DNA from 4 places in the Arthrobacter sp. 05T410 genome. Region 1 is predicted to be linked to each of the others. Evidence: riboswitches for the same ligand, from Rfam matches in the RefSeq annotation. Region 1 holds a riboswitch; each other region holds the start of a gene.
The links. A riboswitch is a leader RNA that binds a small molecule or an ion and turns the genes downstream of it on or off. The one in region 1 is predicted to bind S-adenosylmethionine.

Region 1 (3,377 bases):
CCACCAGGAGGATGCTGACCTGGAGCAGCTGCTTGCGGCCGAACTTGTCGCCGAAGTGGCCGAAGACGATGCCGCCGATCGGGCGGGCGACGAATCCGACGGCGTAGGTCAGGAACGCGGCGATAATGCCGTCGAGTTCGGTGCCCGAATTGGGGAAGAACGTCTTGCCGAAGACCAGCGTGGCGGCGGAGGCGTAGAGGAAGAATTCATACCACTCCACCACCGTGCCGGCCATGGAGGCCGTTACTACCTTCTTCAGTCCGGACGTTTTGACGTCCGGCTCGTCTGCGCGCGTTGTCGCGGCGTTTTCCGTGCTCATGTGAACTCCTTCGGTGTCGCCTTCGACACCCTGCGGACCATTGGACTGAGGACGCCCGTGATGTAGGGCACATGGCGTCATTCCCCATGAGTATGGACGCTCCCGCCCTGAGCCTCAACGGCCATTAGTGCAGAGCGCATCTGCAAAAATGCACAAGCGGGCCGGCCTAGTGGCCGAAGAAGGTCCCCCGGAGCTGCCCGCTGAGCTGGCCGATTTCGGTCAGGAAGCCGTCGTGGCCGATCGGCGCTTCAATGATGTGCAGTTCCGGGCCGCCCGGCAGGGCCTCTGCCAGTTGACGGGACTGGGCCGGGAAATACAGGCGGTCCGAGTCCACGGCCGCCACCAGGAACTCGGCGGTGGCCGGAGCCAGTGCCTCCCCGAGGCTTCCGCGCCCCCGGCACACATCGTGGCTCATGAGGGCTTCGGTGATCGCGATGTAGCTGTTCGCGTCGAAACGCCGGGCCAGTTTGCTGCCCTGGTGGTCCAGGTAGCTTTCCACCTGGTAGCGCCCGCGTCCGGCCAGCGATCCGGCTTCCAGGGGCGTCTCGGACTCCTGGGCGTTGCGGCCAAACCGGCCGTCCAGTTCGGCCGCTGAGCGGTAGGTGATGTGCGCGATGCGCCGGGCGAGGGCGAGCCCTGCTTCGGGTTCCGGGCCGCCGTAGTAGTCCCCGCCCTTGAAGTGGGGGTCCTGGCGGATGGCCAGCGTCTGGGCCTGCGCGAAGGCAATCTGTTCGGCGGTGCTGCTGGCGCCGACGGAAATCACGGCGCAGCGCCGGACCCGGCCGGGAAACGTGACGGCCCATTCAAGGGCGCGCGCGCCGCCGAGCGAGCCGCCCAGCACCGCGTACCAGCTGCCGATGCCCAGGGCATCGGCCAGCCGCGCCTCGGCGGCGGCGGTGTCCCGCAGGGTGACCAGCGGGAACCGCGATCCCCAAGGGCGCCCGTCGGGGGCCGGGGTGGAAGGCCCGGTGGATCCGTAGCAGCCGCCCAGGATGTTGATCGAAACGACGAAATACTTGTCCGTGTCCACGGGAGCCCCGGGTCCGGCGAGCTGTTCCCACCAGCCGGGCTCCCCGCTCTCGCCGCGGGTCACGTGTGTGTCGCCGGTCAGGGCGTGTTCAATGAGCACGGCGTTGGAGGCGTCCGCGTTCAGGGTCCCCCACGTCTCGTAGGCGAGCACCACATCCGGCAACGGAGTCCCGGATTCGAGCTGCAGATCACCGATCCTGACGAACTGGACGGTCCCGTCAGGGGTCCGGGATGGTTTGGTTTCGGGAACACCCGTGCGGGTGACGGCAATCGTCATGTGAGGACCTATCTTCGCGCTTGCCCGCCGTCAGCTGACCGGCAGGCCAGGTCTTCACCCGGGGCACCCCGCCGCAAAAGGAGGGTTGCCGGCCAGCAAGCCGGGGCTGTCGCTGGCACTCATGACCTGGTACGAGTCTACGAAACGGGGTGCGGAAATGACGAAGATTATGACTTCCATGTGACAGCCGGACCAGTCAGCACCGCAGACTCCCCACCTTTGACAGCCGTGACCGGCGGGTCGCCCCGGAGTGCCGGCGATTCCCGGTGTCATGCCCGCAAAGGTGGGGAAATTCGGCGTGGGCTTCGGCCTAGGCGGACTTGGCCGCGCGGAATCCGGCGTCGAGGTCCGCGAGGATGTCGTCAATGTGCTCCAGTCCCACCGAAAGCCGCACCAGCCCGGGGTTCACCCCGGCGATCACCTGCTGTTCGGGCGAGAGCTGGCTGTGGGTGGTCGACGCCGGATGGATCACCAGCGACCGGACATCGCCGATGTTCGCGACGTGCGAGTGCAGTTCGAGGGCATCGACGAACCGCTTGCCGGCCTCCGCTCCCCCGGCAATGTTGAACGCCACGACGGCGCCGGTCCCCTTGGGCCCGTACTTGCGGCCGCGCTCGTACCAGGGGCTGGACGGCAGCCCGGCGTAGGCGACCGATTCGACGTCGTTCCGCCCCTCCAGCCAGTGCGCCACCTTCGTGGCGTTGGCCACGTGGCGCTCGACGCGCAGGCTCAGCGTTTCGATGCCCTGGGCGATGAGGAAGGCGTTGAACGGGGACACCGCGGAGCCGAGGTCGCGCAGGAGCTGGACCCGGGCCTTGAGGATGTAGGAGAGATTCGCGCCCAGCGCGCCGTCGGCTCCGAGGTCGCGGGCGTAGACCAGGCCGTTGTAGGTGGGGTCGGGGGTGTTGAAGCCGGGGAACCGCTCCGGGTCCTTCCCGAAGTCGAAGTTGCCGGAGTCCACGATCACGCCGGCGATCGCGGCGCCGTGCCCGCCGAGGTACTTGGTGGCGGAATGGACCACGATGTCCGCGCCCCACTCGATCGGCCGGATCAGGTAGGGGGTGGAGAGCGTGTTGTCGACAACCAGCGGCACGCCGGCCTCGTGCGCCACCCGGGAGACGCCCTCGATGTCCAGGACGTCCTGGCGGGGGTTGGAGACCACTTCGCCGAAGAACAGCTTGGTGTTGGGCTGGACGGCGTCCCGCCACTGGTCCAGGTTGTCCGGGTCCGCCACGAAGGTCACGGAGATGCCGAACTTCTTCAGCGTGTGCGCGAGCAGGTTGTAGGTTCCGCCATAGAGGCTGGGGCTGGCCACCACATGGTCCCCGGCCTCGGCGATATTGAGGATGGCGAACGTCTCGGCGGCCTGGCCGGAGCTGAGCAGCAGCGCCGCGAGACCGCCTTCCAGGCTGGCGACGCGCTGTTCGACGGCATCCTGGGTCGGGTTGCCGATCCGGGTGTAGATGGGCGCGAGCTCGGCGAGCGCAAAGCGGTTCGCGGCGCTTTCGGCGCTGGGGAACACGAACGACGTCGTCTGGTAGATAGGCAGGGAACGCGCGCCGGTGGCGCTGTCCGGCTCCTGGCCGGCGTGGATCTGGCGGGTTTCAAAGGACCAGGCGTTGGACATTGGTGCTCCTCGAGTCACTGGGCACAGCACCGGCCGGGGCTTTCGGCCCGAACCGGAACAGGCGCCGCGCTTGCCCTCCGGCGGGCGCCGGACGGCCAGGTCTTCACCCGGGGCACCCCACCGCG
Region 2 (3,377 bases), on a different contig from region 1:
ACTGCCCGAGCATGTCGGCAGAGGGGTCCACGGCCACCGTGCCCAGTCCGCGTTCCGCCAAAAGGGAGGTGAACTTCCCGGTGCCCGCGCCAATGTCCGCGGCGTCCCTGGCTCCCGCCGGGACCAGCCAGTCGGCTGACTCCTGCGGATAGCCGGGGCGGACGCGCTCGTAGTGCTCCCCGCCGTCCTGGAAGCTTTGTCCGAGTTCCTGGCGCCGCTCGCTGTGCAGCTTCGGTCCGCTGTGCAGCTTGGGTCCGCTGTGGAGCCTGGGTCCGGCGCTTGCCACGTGCGATCTCCTTCGGGAAGGTCCTGCTTGTTACAGATACCTTTCGAATTTACCGCACCCGCGCCGGGCCCTGATCCTGCGCTAGTCGAGGGTGCAGGGCGCAGCGCCGGCGGTGCCCGGGGTGTTCGGCGCCCAGTGGGGGTAGCTGCGGGTATCGTTGGCCGGCACCCAGCGGCCGGCGTCCACCACGTAATCCCAGCCGAGTCCGTTCTGCCGCAGCTGCTGCAGGCCGGCCAGCAGGCGTTCGGCGTCCTCCAGCCGTGAGCCGAGGCCGAAGCTGGCCCGCAGGGAGCCGGCGGGCAGGCCGAGCCGCTTGAGCAGCGGGTGGGCGCAGAAGCGGCCGTCGCGCAGGCCAATGCCGTGTTCGGCCGACAGGTAGGCGGCCACCAGTCCGGCGTCGTAGCCTTCCACGGAAAAGTTCACGACGCCGATCGTGCCGGTGTCCGGCTGATCGCCTCCAGTGGACGAAGCGGAGGAAGAATCGGAAGCCGAATCGGCAAAGATCCGGTGCACGGTTACCCCTTCGATGCCCTGGAGGCCCTCGACGAGGAAGGACCGGATGGCGTCCTCGTGGGCCTGCCACTGCTCCGGGTCCAGGGCTGCAATGACCTGGGTGGCGCGGGCGAGGGCCGCCGCACCGAGGACGTTCGGCGAGCCGCCCTCGTGCCGGGCAGGTCCCGTGGTCCAGCTGACGGAGTCGAGCCGGGCATCGCGGACCGCGCCGCCGCCGGCCAGGTGCGGGGTGCCGGCGTCGAGCCAGTCCGTCCGCCCCACCAGCACGCCGGCGCCGAACGGGGCGTACAGCTTGTGCCCCGAGAAGGCGAGGTAATCGACGTCGTCCGCGGCGATATTGATCCGCCGGTGCGGGGCGAGCTGCGCGGCGTCGACAACGATCCTGGCGCCGTATTCGTGCGCCAGTGCGGCCAGGGTCCGGATCGGGAGGATCTCTCCGGTGACGTTGGAGGCGCCGGTGACGGCCAACAGGCTGACGCCGCCGCGGGCGAGTTCGTCGCGCAGGCGGTCCACGGTGGCCGCGAGGGTGGCGGCGGCCACGACGCTGCGGTGCGGGACATTCTGCCAGGGCAGGAGGTTGGCGTGGTGTTCGATGTCGAGGTAGAGGACCTCGCCCGCGGGCCGCCCGTCGCGCAGCGGCAGGCAGCCGGCCAGCAGGTTCAGGGAATCGGTGGTGTTGCGCGTGAAGATCACGGAATCGCCGGGCCGGCCGCCCACGAAGTCCCGCACGATGTCCCGGGCGTTCTCGTAGACGGAGGTGCTGATCTGCGATGCGTAGCCGGCCCCGCGGTGCACGCTTGCGTAGTACGGCAGGATTTCGTTCAGGTAGGCCGAGACCACGGACAGGGCCGGGGCGGAGGCGCCGTAGTCGAGGTTGGCGTAGCGCGCGTGGCCGCCGGTGATCAGCGGGGCCTGGATTTCGGCCCCGGTGACGGCTGCCAGCGGGCGGGCCGCGAGGGCAAGCCGTGCATGGAATTCAGGGGCAACGGGGAAAATGGCAGTTGTCATGGGACCTCACTCGAACAGGACCCCACACAGTGGGAATCCGCGCTTGCCGGGTCCGTTCCGGACCGGCCAGGTCGTCACCCGGGGCACCCCACCGCGACTGGAGGGTTGCCGGCCAGCAAACCGGGGTTTAGCGCTGGCACTCGTGACCTGCATCGAGCGTAGGACATCGGCGCAGCCGGGGAAAAGGCGGCCGCCGATTGTGAAGCGGATTATTACGGGCGCGGATCAGTTGTTCGGGTGGGCCTGAAAGAGGTCGTCGAGTCCGGGGTTGAGCCGCTTGAGCACTTCCGAGTGCAGGATCGAATTGGTGGCCAGGGCGTTGCCGCCGAAGGGGCCGTCCTCGCCTTCGAGCGAGGTGAAGCGGCCGCCGGCCTCGGTCACGATCGGCACCAGGGCGGCCATGTCGTAGAGATTCAGCTCGGGTTCGCAGGCGATGTCCACGGCGCCCTCGGCCACGAGGCAGTACGACCAGAAGTCACCGTAGGCGCGGGTCCGCCACACTTCCTCGGTCAGGCCCAGGAACTCATCCAGGTTCCCGCGTTCCTTCCAGCCGCCAAGGCTGGAGTAGGACAGCGAGGCGTCCTCGAGATTGGAGACGTTGGATACCTTCAACCGTGTGGCGGCGGCGAGCGAGCGGCCCGTGTAGGCGCCCGCACCCTTGGCGGCCCACCAGCGCTTGCCCAGTGCCGGCGCGCTGACGACGCCGACCACCGGCTCGCCCTCATCGACGAGGGCGATCAGGGTGGCCCAGACCGGGACGCCGCGGACAAAGTTCTTCGTGCCGTCGATCGGGTCGATGATCCACCGGCGGGAACCGTGGCCCGAGCTGCCGAACTCTTCGCCCAGGACCGCGTCACGCGGACGTGACCGGGAGAGCTGGCCGCGGATGGCCTCTTCCGCGGATTTGTCGGCATCGGTGACGGGTGTGAGGTCGGGCTTCGTCTCGATCCGAAGGTCGAGCGCCTTGAAGCGGCTCATGGTCTGGGAATCGACCGAATCTGCCAGTACATGGGCAAGGCGCAGGTCATCGTTGTAGCTCGAAGCGGGTTGGCTCATGGTTCCAAACTACCGTCAAACCGGGCTGCCGGGCGGGAGGCCGCGGCTCGGCGCCGCCGCCCCGTTGCCGGTCCGGCTAGGAGACGGTGCCCAGTTCCTTGGTTTCCTGCGCTTCCATCCGCGGGTCCGTGCCCAGCAGCCGGCGCAGGGACGCGAGCCTGGCCGGTCCCGAGGGCCCCGCGTGCCCGGCCGCAACCCACTTGTCGACGCCGCAGTTGACGGCCGTGGAGTCATGCTTGCAGCCGCGTTCGCAATCATCGGTGCCGGGTTCCAGGTCCGGGAAGGAACGCAGGATCCGGTCCGGGTCCACGTGGGCCAGACCGAAGGACCGGATGCCGGGGGTGTCGATGATCCAGCTGCCGGCCGGGGCATCGTTGACTTTGAGCGCCAGTGCCGAGGAGGACGTGTGGCGGCCGCGGCCGGTTACCGCGTTCACGCCTCCTGTGGCCCGCTCGGCCCCGGTCAGGGCGTTGACCATGGTGGACTTGCCGACGCCGGAATGGCCCAGCATCAC
Region 3 (3,377 bases), on a different contig from region 1:
TGGTGGTGGCCGGGTGCGTGATGAGCGTCTTGGCATCCCCCAGGTTGTTGGAGATGTCGATGATCCGCAGCGCGTCCAGGAGTGCGAACGCGGCCTGCTTCGCCGTGCGCCCGGGGGAGGGCTGCAGTTCCAGGGTGAGCACGGTCCCGCCGGCCTTCATCTGCTGCACTGCGAGCGGGTACTGCGGGTGGGACGGCAGCAGCGGGTACTTTACCCAGCCGACCGCGGGCTGTCCCTCGAGCCATTCGGCCAGCCGCAGCGCGGAGGCCGAGGAATGGTTGACGCGCAGGGCCATGGTCTCCAGGCCCTTGGTGAGCACCCAGGCGTTGAACGCCGAAAGCGCCGGACCGGTGTGCCGCATGAGCTGCTTGACGGGCCCGTCGATGAATTCCTTGGTGCCCAGGATGGCCCCGCCCAGGACGCGGCCCTGGCCGTCGATGTGCTTGGTGCCGGAGTAGACCACCACGTCCGCGCCGAGGTCGCCGCAGCGCTGGAGCAGCGGGGTGGCGAAGACGTTGTCAACCACCACCGTGGCGCCGGCCGCGTGCGCCAGTTTGCTCACGGCGGCGATGTCCACGATTTCCTGCATCGGGTTCGACGGCGACTCGAAGAACACCGCCGTGGTCGGCTCGGACAGCGCGGATTTCCACTGCTCCAGGTCCGGGCCGTCCACGAAGACCGTCTCGACACCCCAGCGCGGCAGGATTTCGTTCAGGATCACGAAGCACGAGCCGAACAGCGAGCGGGCCGCGACCACCCGGTCGCCGGCCGCCAACAGCGCGCCCAGGGCGGTGAAGACGGCGGACATGCCGGACGCCGTCGCGAAACACGCCTCCGTTCCCTCGAGCAGCCGGAGCCGCTCCTGGAAGGTGGCGACGGAGGGGTTGCCGTAGCGGGAGTAGACGAAGCGCTCGTCCTCACCGGTGAAGGCGCGCTCGGCGGCGGCCGCGGACTCGTAGACGAATCCTGAGTTGAGGAAGATCGGCTCGGTGGTTTCCTGGAAGCCGGTGCGGTCAAGGCCGCCACGGACAGCCTGGGTGTCGGCCGCCCAGCCGGCGGCGTCGGGATTGAAAGTCACTTAGATCTTTCCGAGGTTGGTGGGCAGGCCGCGGTTCTTCCAGCCATTGACGGTGCGTTCGCCAAAGCGGTCGGTCTCGCCTTCGAAGCCCTCAAGGACGTTGTACGAGATGTAGCCGGCGGCCGTCGCGGCAGTCGCGGCCGCGATCGACCGGGCACCGGAACGGCAAAGGAACACCAGTTCGACGGCGGTGTCCTCCGGCGCCTGCTGCCTTAGCTGTTCCACGAAGTGCGGGTTCGGCGTGCCGCCGGCGAGGTTCCACTGGATGAAGAGCGGATCGTTGCGGCTCTCGCCCGCGGCCGCGGTGTCCGGGATGCCGATGTGGGCCCATTCGCCCTCGGTCCGGACATCCACCAGGATGGCTCCGGCCTCCAGCTTGGCCCACGCCTCCTGCGGGCTGAGGTCTCCGGCGTAGCTCATGCGTGGCCCGCGAAGGCCCCGTCGGCGCCAAATTCGTCGGCGTCGAGCTCATCAACCGCATTGGCCACGGCGGCGTCCGCACTGGCAATCGCGGCCGGCAGGACCAGCGCCTGCGCCACGATCACGGTGCTTCCGTTGAAGCTGGCGGCGGGGCTTCCATGCAGCACGTAGCCCTCGGCCAGGGCGGCTGACACCCGCTCGCAAAAGGCGCGGTCATCCGCCCCGGTGAACAGGCGGTAGGCCAGCCTCTCCTCGCCCCCGGATGCTGAACCGGGTGCTGTGCCGGGTGCGGCTGTTGTGGGTATTGACGTGTCGGGCACGACGGATCTCCTCTTTCACGCTTGCAGCTCGAATTCTCGAATGCCGAGTATTCACCTGAGGCACCCCGCCGCGAAAGGGAGGGTTGCCGACCGGCCAGTCAGGGCTTGGCACCGGTTCTCATTACTCCCCAAAAACGTAACACCTGCGACGCCGGCCCGCACCGCCGCCGTCGTCATGTTCCGTAACCGGACCGCGGCCCGGGCGAGTAGTGGCGGGCTCCAGTTTCGGGTACAGCCCACTCGTGTCTGCCGGGACGTTTCGCCGTTTACTGGGGGGATTAGGCCCGACGAGTCGGCCGGAGCTGCAGGTGATTCGAGCAATGTGTGAATCAAGCAGTCCCGGAATCGACCCGTCTGTCCATCAACAGGCTGTCTGGGAATCGGTGGCTGGAACGGTCGGAGCCGCAGCCGCGGTCCGGCCGCTGACGGCGGAATGGAGCAATCGTGGGCCCGCGCATACTCGTTACCGGGATTACAAGCGCCGCCGGACGGGCCGTCGCGGCCCAGCTCGAAGCCCGGGGCCTCCCGTACCTCGGCTCCGACGCCCGTGCCGACACCCGCCAGGCCGGGGAGGCTCCCGCCGCCGCGGTCAGGCTCCTGCCGGCGACGAACCCGGACATGGTCCTGGACCTGCGCCGGGTGGTGGACCGCGAAGCCATCAACGTCATCATTCCGACCCTCACCGTGGAACTCCCGGTCCTGGCCGCGGCCCGCGCCGGATTCGCCCAGGACGTGCGGATCATTGTGGCCGACCCCGCCGCGGTGGCCCTCGCCAACGACCACCTGTTCGCCACCTGGGCGCTGCAAGCGGCCGGCATCCCGGTGCCCCGGTTCGCGGTTCCGGGCGACCTCGCCGCCGCGCCGGCTTCCCTCGCCGGCCTCAGCGGCCCCGTGGTGGTCAAGCCGCGGGTCTTCAAAGGCTCCCATGGTATCCACCTGCTGGCCGGAACCGACTCCGTTAGCTGGAAGAACATGCCGGCGGGGCAACTGGTCCAGGAATTTATCCCGGGCGCCGACTATGTGTGCCTGGTGTTCGGCACCCCGGCACGCAACGCGATGGCGCCGGTGGCGGTGGTCCTCGAGAAGACCAGGACTCCGTATGGACGCGCCGGCAGCGACGAGGTCAGCCGCAGGGTGCCGGCGAACCAGGCCGGGGATGTGCGCAAGCTGGGCCTGGCCGCCGTCCGCGCGCTCGGACTGACCGGGCCGGTCCAGGTCCAGATCCGCCGCCGCACCGACGGAACGCCCGTGGTGCTGGGTGTCTGCGCGACCCTGGGGGAGAACAGCACCTGGGCCCCGGAAATGCTCGACGCCGTGCTCGCAACGTTCATGCTCCCGGCGTTCAACCCTGCCTCGTTCCGCCTGTGCCCGGCAGTGCCCGCGGACGCCCTGGGGTGAGCGCAACACCAGCGCGGGGTCACTCACGGCCCATCCGGGGACATGGGATGGGCCGTAACTGACCCCGCGTTGCTATTCGATGGTCGCGAAGAGGGCGTTGAGTTCGGCCGTGAGCTGGCGCCGCAGTTCCGGGGTGCCGATTTCCTGCCCGTCGATGTGGT
Region 4 (3,377 bases), on a different contig from region 1:
CCAGAGCTGGAGTTCGTTGAACCGGTGCTGCTGGGCTTCCGGGCGCCGCCACTGGCCGCCCATGATGTGGCTGGACGTGTTCATCACGAAGGCGCTGATCAGCAGGCGCGGACGGGGTCCGTCGAAACGGATACTGGGTGTTGAAGTCATGGGATGCTTTCCGCTGTGGGAGGTGGGACGAGGGTGCTGCCGGCGCTCAGAGGCGCTTGTCCAGGCGCCGGGCAACATAGGATCCGCCCAGCTGAACGATGGTGACCAGCAGGATCATCAGGACAATGGCGGTGATCATGAGCGGCGTTTCGTAGCGGTAATAGCCGTACCGGATGGCGAAGTCGCCGATTCCGCCGCCGCCCACCAGTCCGGCCATCGCCGAGTAGGAGATGAAGCTGACGGTCATGATGGTGATGGAGCTGACGAGTCCGGGCTTCGCCTCCACAATCAGGACGTCCCGGACGATCTGGGACCGGCTGGCGCCCATGGACCGTGCCGCTTCGACCACTCCGCCGCCGAGCTGGCTCAGGTTCTGTTCCACGAAGCGGGCGAAATACGGAATGGCGTTGAGGGTCAGCGGGACAATGACGGCGGCCGTGCCGATGGTCGTGCCGACAATGAACCTGGTCACGGGAATGATCGCGATCAGCAGGATCAGGAACGGGAACGAGCGGAGCAGGTTGACCAGCCCGTCCAGGACCCGGTGCAGCTTTGGCCTGTGCTTGAGCCCGTTGGGACCGATGGTGTAGAGCAGGACACCCAGCGGTGTCCCGAGCAGCACCGCCAGCGGGATGGCCACCAGCAGCATGGTGAGGGTCTGTCCCATGGCGACGCCGATTTCGGGCAGGACTTCCAGGATGCGGTCAAACATTGATCAGGCCCTCCGACGCGGCTGTGGTGTGGGTGCCCCTCCCGGAGCGGTCCAGCTGGATCTCATCGGAGACCAGGTAGCGGCCGATCGACGTCGCCGGGTGGAAACCGGGGCGCTGGAGTTCGGCGAGGTCGAACTGCTCCACCACCCGGCCTTCTTCCATGACCGCGACGTTGTCCGCGATGGCCTTGATGACATTCATCTCGTGGGTGACCACCACGATTGTGATGCCGAATTCGGCGTTGACGTCGGCCAGGTATTGCAGGACCGATGACGTCGTCCGGGGATCCACGGCCGACGTCGGCTCGTCACAGAGCAGCACTTTGGGCCCGGTGGCAAGGGCGCGGGCGATCGCCACCCGCTGTTTCTGGCCCCCGGAGAGTTTGGCCGGATACGTTCCCGCTTTGTCGGCGAGGTCCACGATTTCCAGGGTTTCGGCGGCCCGCCGCCGGCGTTCCGCCTTCCCGACGCCGGCGAACTTCAGGGACAGCTCCACATTTTCCTGGGCTGTGAGGTTGTTGAGGAGATTGAAGTGCTGGAAAATCATGCCGATGTCATGCCGCTTGGTCCGGAGCTCGGCGTCGGACAGGGTCACCAGGTCCACGCCGTCCACCAGGACGCGGCCCGACGTCGGGCGCTCGAGGAGGTTGATGTTGCGCAGCAGCGTGGATTTGCCGGCGCCGGAGAACCCGATGATGCCCTGGATGGTGCCCCGCCTGATGTGCAGGCTGACGTCATCGACGGCCGTGAAAGGTCCCGCGGCCGAAGCGAATGACGTGCGGACGTTCTGGATCTCGATCACAGGCCCCCACCCGCTCGGGGCCGCGGCGCTGCCGCTGTCTGCGTGTTCATGATTTCCTCCGGGCTCGCCCGAGGAAAGCCCTGGGTCCTGGCTTCCGGGCAGCGCTGAGCGAAGCCGGGGAGCCTCAGAACACAGTGGTTCTCCATCGGTCCTGGCGGTAGCACCGTCCTCAAAGGAGGGGGTTGCTGCGGCGTCACGGAGCCAGATCTCTCAGCCGCTCGGGATGGTTACGAGTCCATCTCACACGGCAGGAGGCCGGATACAGAAAAAGCCGGTCACATTTTGTAACCGACTCTTCCCGATCTGTTGATCGTCATTCCCGGGCCGTTAGATGCCCACGCGCCAGCCTTCGCGGGCGGGGCACGCGTTCACGACGACGTCCAGCCCGGCGGCCTTGGCCCGGTCCGTCGCGGCGTCGTCGAAGACGCCCAGCTGCAGCCAGACGGCCTTGGCGCCTACTGCGATGGCCTCGTCTATGACTGCGCCCACCCTGTGGGAGTTGACGAAGCAGTCCACGACGTCGATCGGGTGCTTCTCCGCCGGGATGTCAGTCAGGGAACGGTACCCCTTCTCGCCGTGGACGTCGTCGCCCGGAAGGTTGACCGGAATGATGGTCATGCCCATCCGGTCCCGGACATAGAGGGAGACCTCATACGCCGAGCGCCATTCGTTGGTGGTGAGGCCGACCACCGCCCACGTGCCTTTGGTTCGCATGAGGCGGTCAATGACTGCCGGATCGTTAACATGGGCCATGCATCAACCTTACTCCTGCGACCTTTCCGGGCAATTGTCGAATAAATGAATGATTTGGGTCGGACCCACGCCGGGTGAACGAATATTACGGCGCTCCCGGACGCCGATTTTGCGGAATCGTGCATCTGAAGTTCTAGTAGGTAGTGACCATCCCGAGCGGCCGAGAGACCTGGATCGATGACGCCGCAGCAACCCCCCGGTGACGTGAGACGACCATTCCCACGCAACCGCTCCGCCCTCCTTCGGTGAAATTCGAGGGAGCCGGAGCAACAAAGGGTGCTACTGCCAGGACCGATGGAGTGCAGCAATGACCCCTGAGAATTCTTCCGCCCTGCCCACCTTTGCCCGGACTGCGTCCGAGGCATTCCCACAAACCACTTCGGACGCGACGGCGAACGAAGCAGGGCTGCGTGACGCGCCCGGCTCCTCTCGCGGCTCTTCGGGATGGTCCCTGAACGAGTCCACGGACGGCGCAGTGCACGGCGTCCCCGCCGATGGGCCGGCGCGTCACCGCAGCACCACCTTCGGAAACCACCTTCCCCGGCACGGCGGCGCCGCGACCGCGGGAACTGTCCAGGCAGAGACGGTTGCGTTCTGGGAAACCCAGGCTCTCCGCCTCGACTGGGCGGACCTGCCCGGCGGCGCGACGGAGCAAACCAAGCCCTGGCACACCGCGCACCGCCGGATCCCGGCCGACGTCGAGGCCGGCACCGGACCGCAGATCACCTGGTTCGAAGGGGGCAGGCTCAATGTCGCCTACAACTGCGTCGACCGCCACGTAGCGGCGGGGCGCGGAGACAAGGTGGCCCTGCACTTTGAGGGCGAGCCCGGCGACCGCCGTGCCGTCACCTACGCCGAACTCCAGCGCGAGGTCTCCAAAGCCGCCAATGCCCTCCTGGATCTCGGTATCACCAAGGGCGACCGGGTGGTCATCTACCTCCCCGTCATCCCCGAAACCGT

Region 2: another riboswitch for S-adenosylmethionine. It lies ahead of AC1DFR_RS09605 (aminotransferase class V-fold PLP-dependent enzyme); the one in region 1 lies ahead of metX (homoserine O-acetyltransferase MetX).
Region 3: another riboswitch for S-adenosylmethionine. It lies ahead of AC1DFR_RS15710 (DUF1737 domain-containing protein); the one in region 1 lies ahead of metX (homoserine O-acetyltransferase MetX).
Region 4: another riboswitch for S-adenosylmethionine. It lies ahead of AC1DFR_RS17950 (methionine ABC transporter ATP-binding protein); the one in region 1 lies ahead of metX (homoserine O-acetyltransferase MetX).

The regions. Positions count from the first base shown of each region.
Region 1 is NZ_JBFTLP010000002.1:282,732-286,108, reverse strand. It holds gene AC1DFR_RS03705 (MFS transporter) at 1-319, opposite strand, end outside; gene metX (homoserine O-acetyltransferase MetX) at 486-1,625, opposite strand; SAM riboswitch class IV at 1,637-1,752, opposite strand; gene AC1DFR_RS03695 (bifunctional o-acetylhomoserine/o-acetylserine sulfhydrylase) at 1,936-3,252, opposite strand; SAM riboswitch class IV at 3,314-3,377, opposite strand, start outside.
Region 2 is NZ_JBFTLP010000005.1:183,839-187,215, reverse strand. It holds gene AC1DFR_RS09610 (class I SAM-dependent methyltransferase) at 1-286, opposite strand, end outside; gene AC1DFR_RS09605 (aminotransferase class V-fold PLP-dependent enzyme) at 368-1,807, opposite strand; SAM riboswitch class IV at 1,842-1,955, opposite strand; gene hisN (histidinol-phosphatase) at 2,033-2,863, opposite strand; gene rsgA (ribosome small subunit-dependent GTPase A) at 2,940-3,377, opposite strand, start outside.
Region 3 is NZ_JBFTLP010000013.1:81,100-84,476, forward strand. It holds gene AC1DFR_RS15700 (O-succinylhomoserine sulfhydrylase) at 1-1,078, opposite strand, end outside; gene AC1DFR_RS15705 (rhodanese-like domain-containing protein) at 1,079-1,498, opposite strand; gene AC1DFR_RS15710 (DUF1737 domain-containing protein) at 1,495-1,803, opposite strand; SAM riboswitch class IV at 1,831-1,944, opposite strand; gene AC1DFR_RS15715 (ATP-grasp domain-containing protein) at 2,263-3,216, shown strand; gene AC1DFR_RS15720 (aminodeoxychorismate lyase) at 3,289-3,377, opposite strand, start outside.
Region 4 is NZ_JBFTLP010000019.1:29,924-33,300, reverse strand. It holds gene AC1DFR_RS17960 (LLM class flavin-dependent oxidoreductase) at 1-150, opposite strand, end outside; gene AC1DFR_RS17955 (methionine ABC transporter permease) at 197-862, opposite strand; gene AC1DFR_RS17950 (methionine ABC transporter ATP-binding protein) at 855-1,664, opposite strand; SAM riboswitch class I at 1,804-1,894, opposite strand; gene AC1DFR_RS17945 (CoA-binding protein) at 1,992-2,417, opposite strand; gene acs (acetate--CoA ligase) at 2,725-3,377, shown strand, end outside.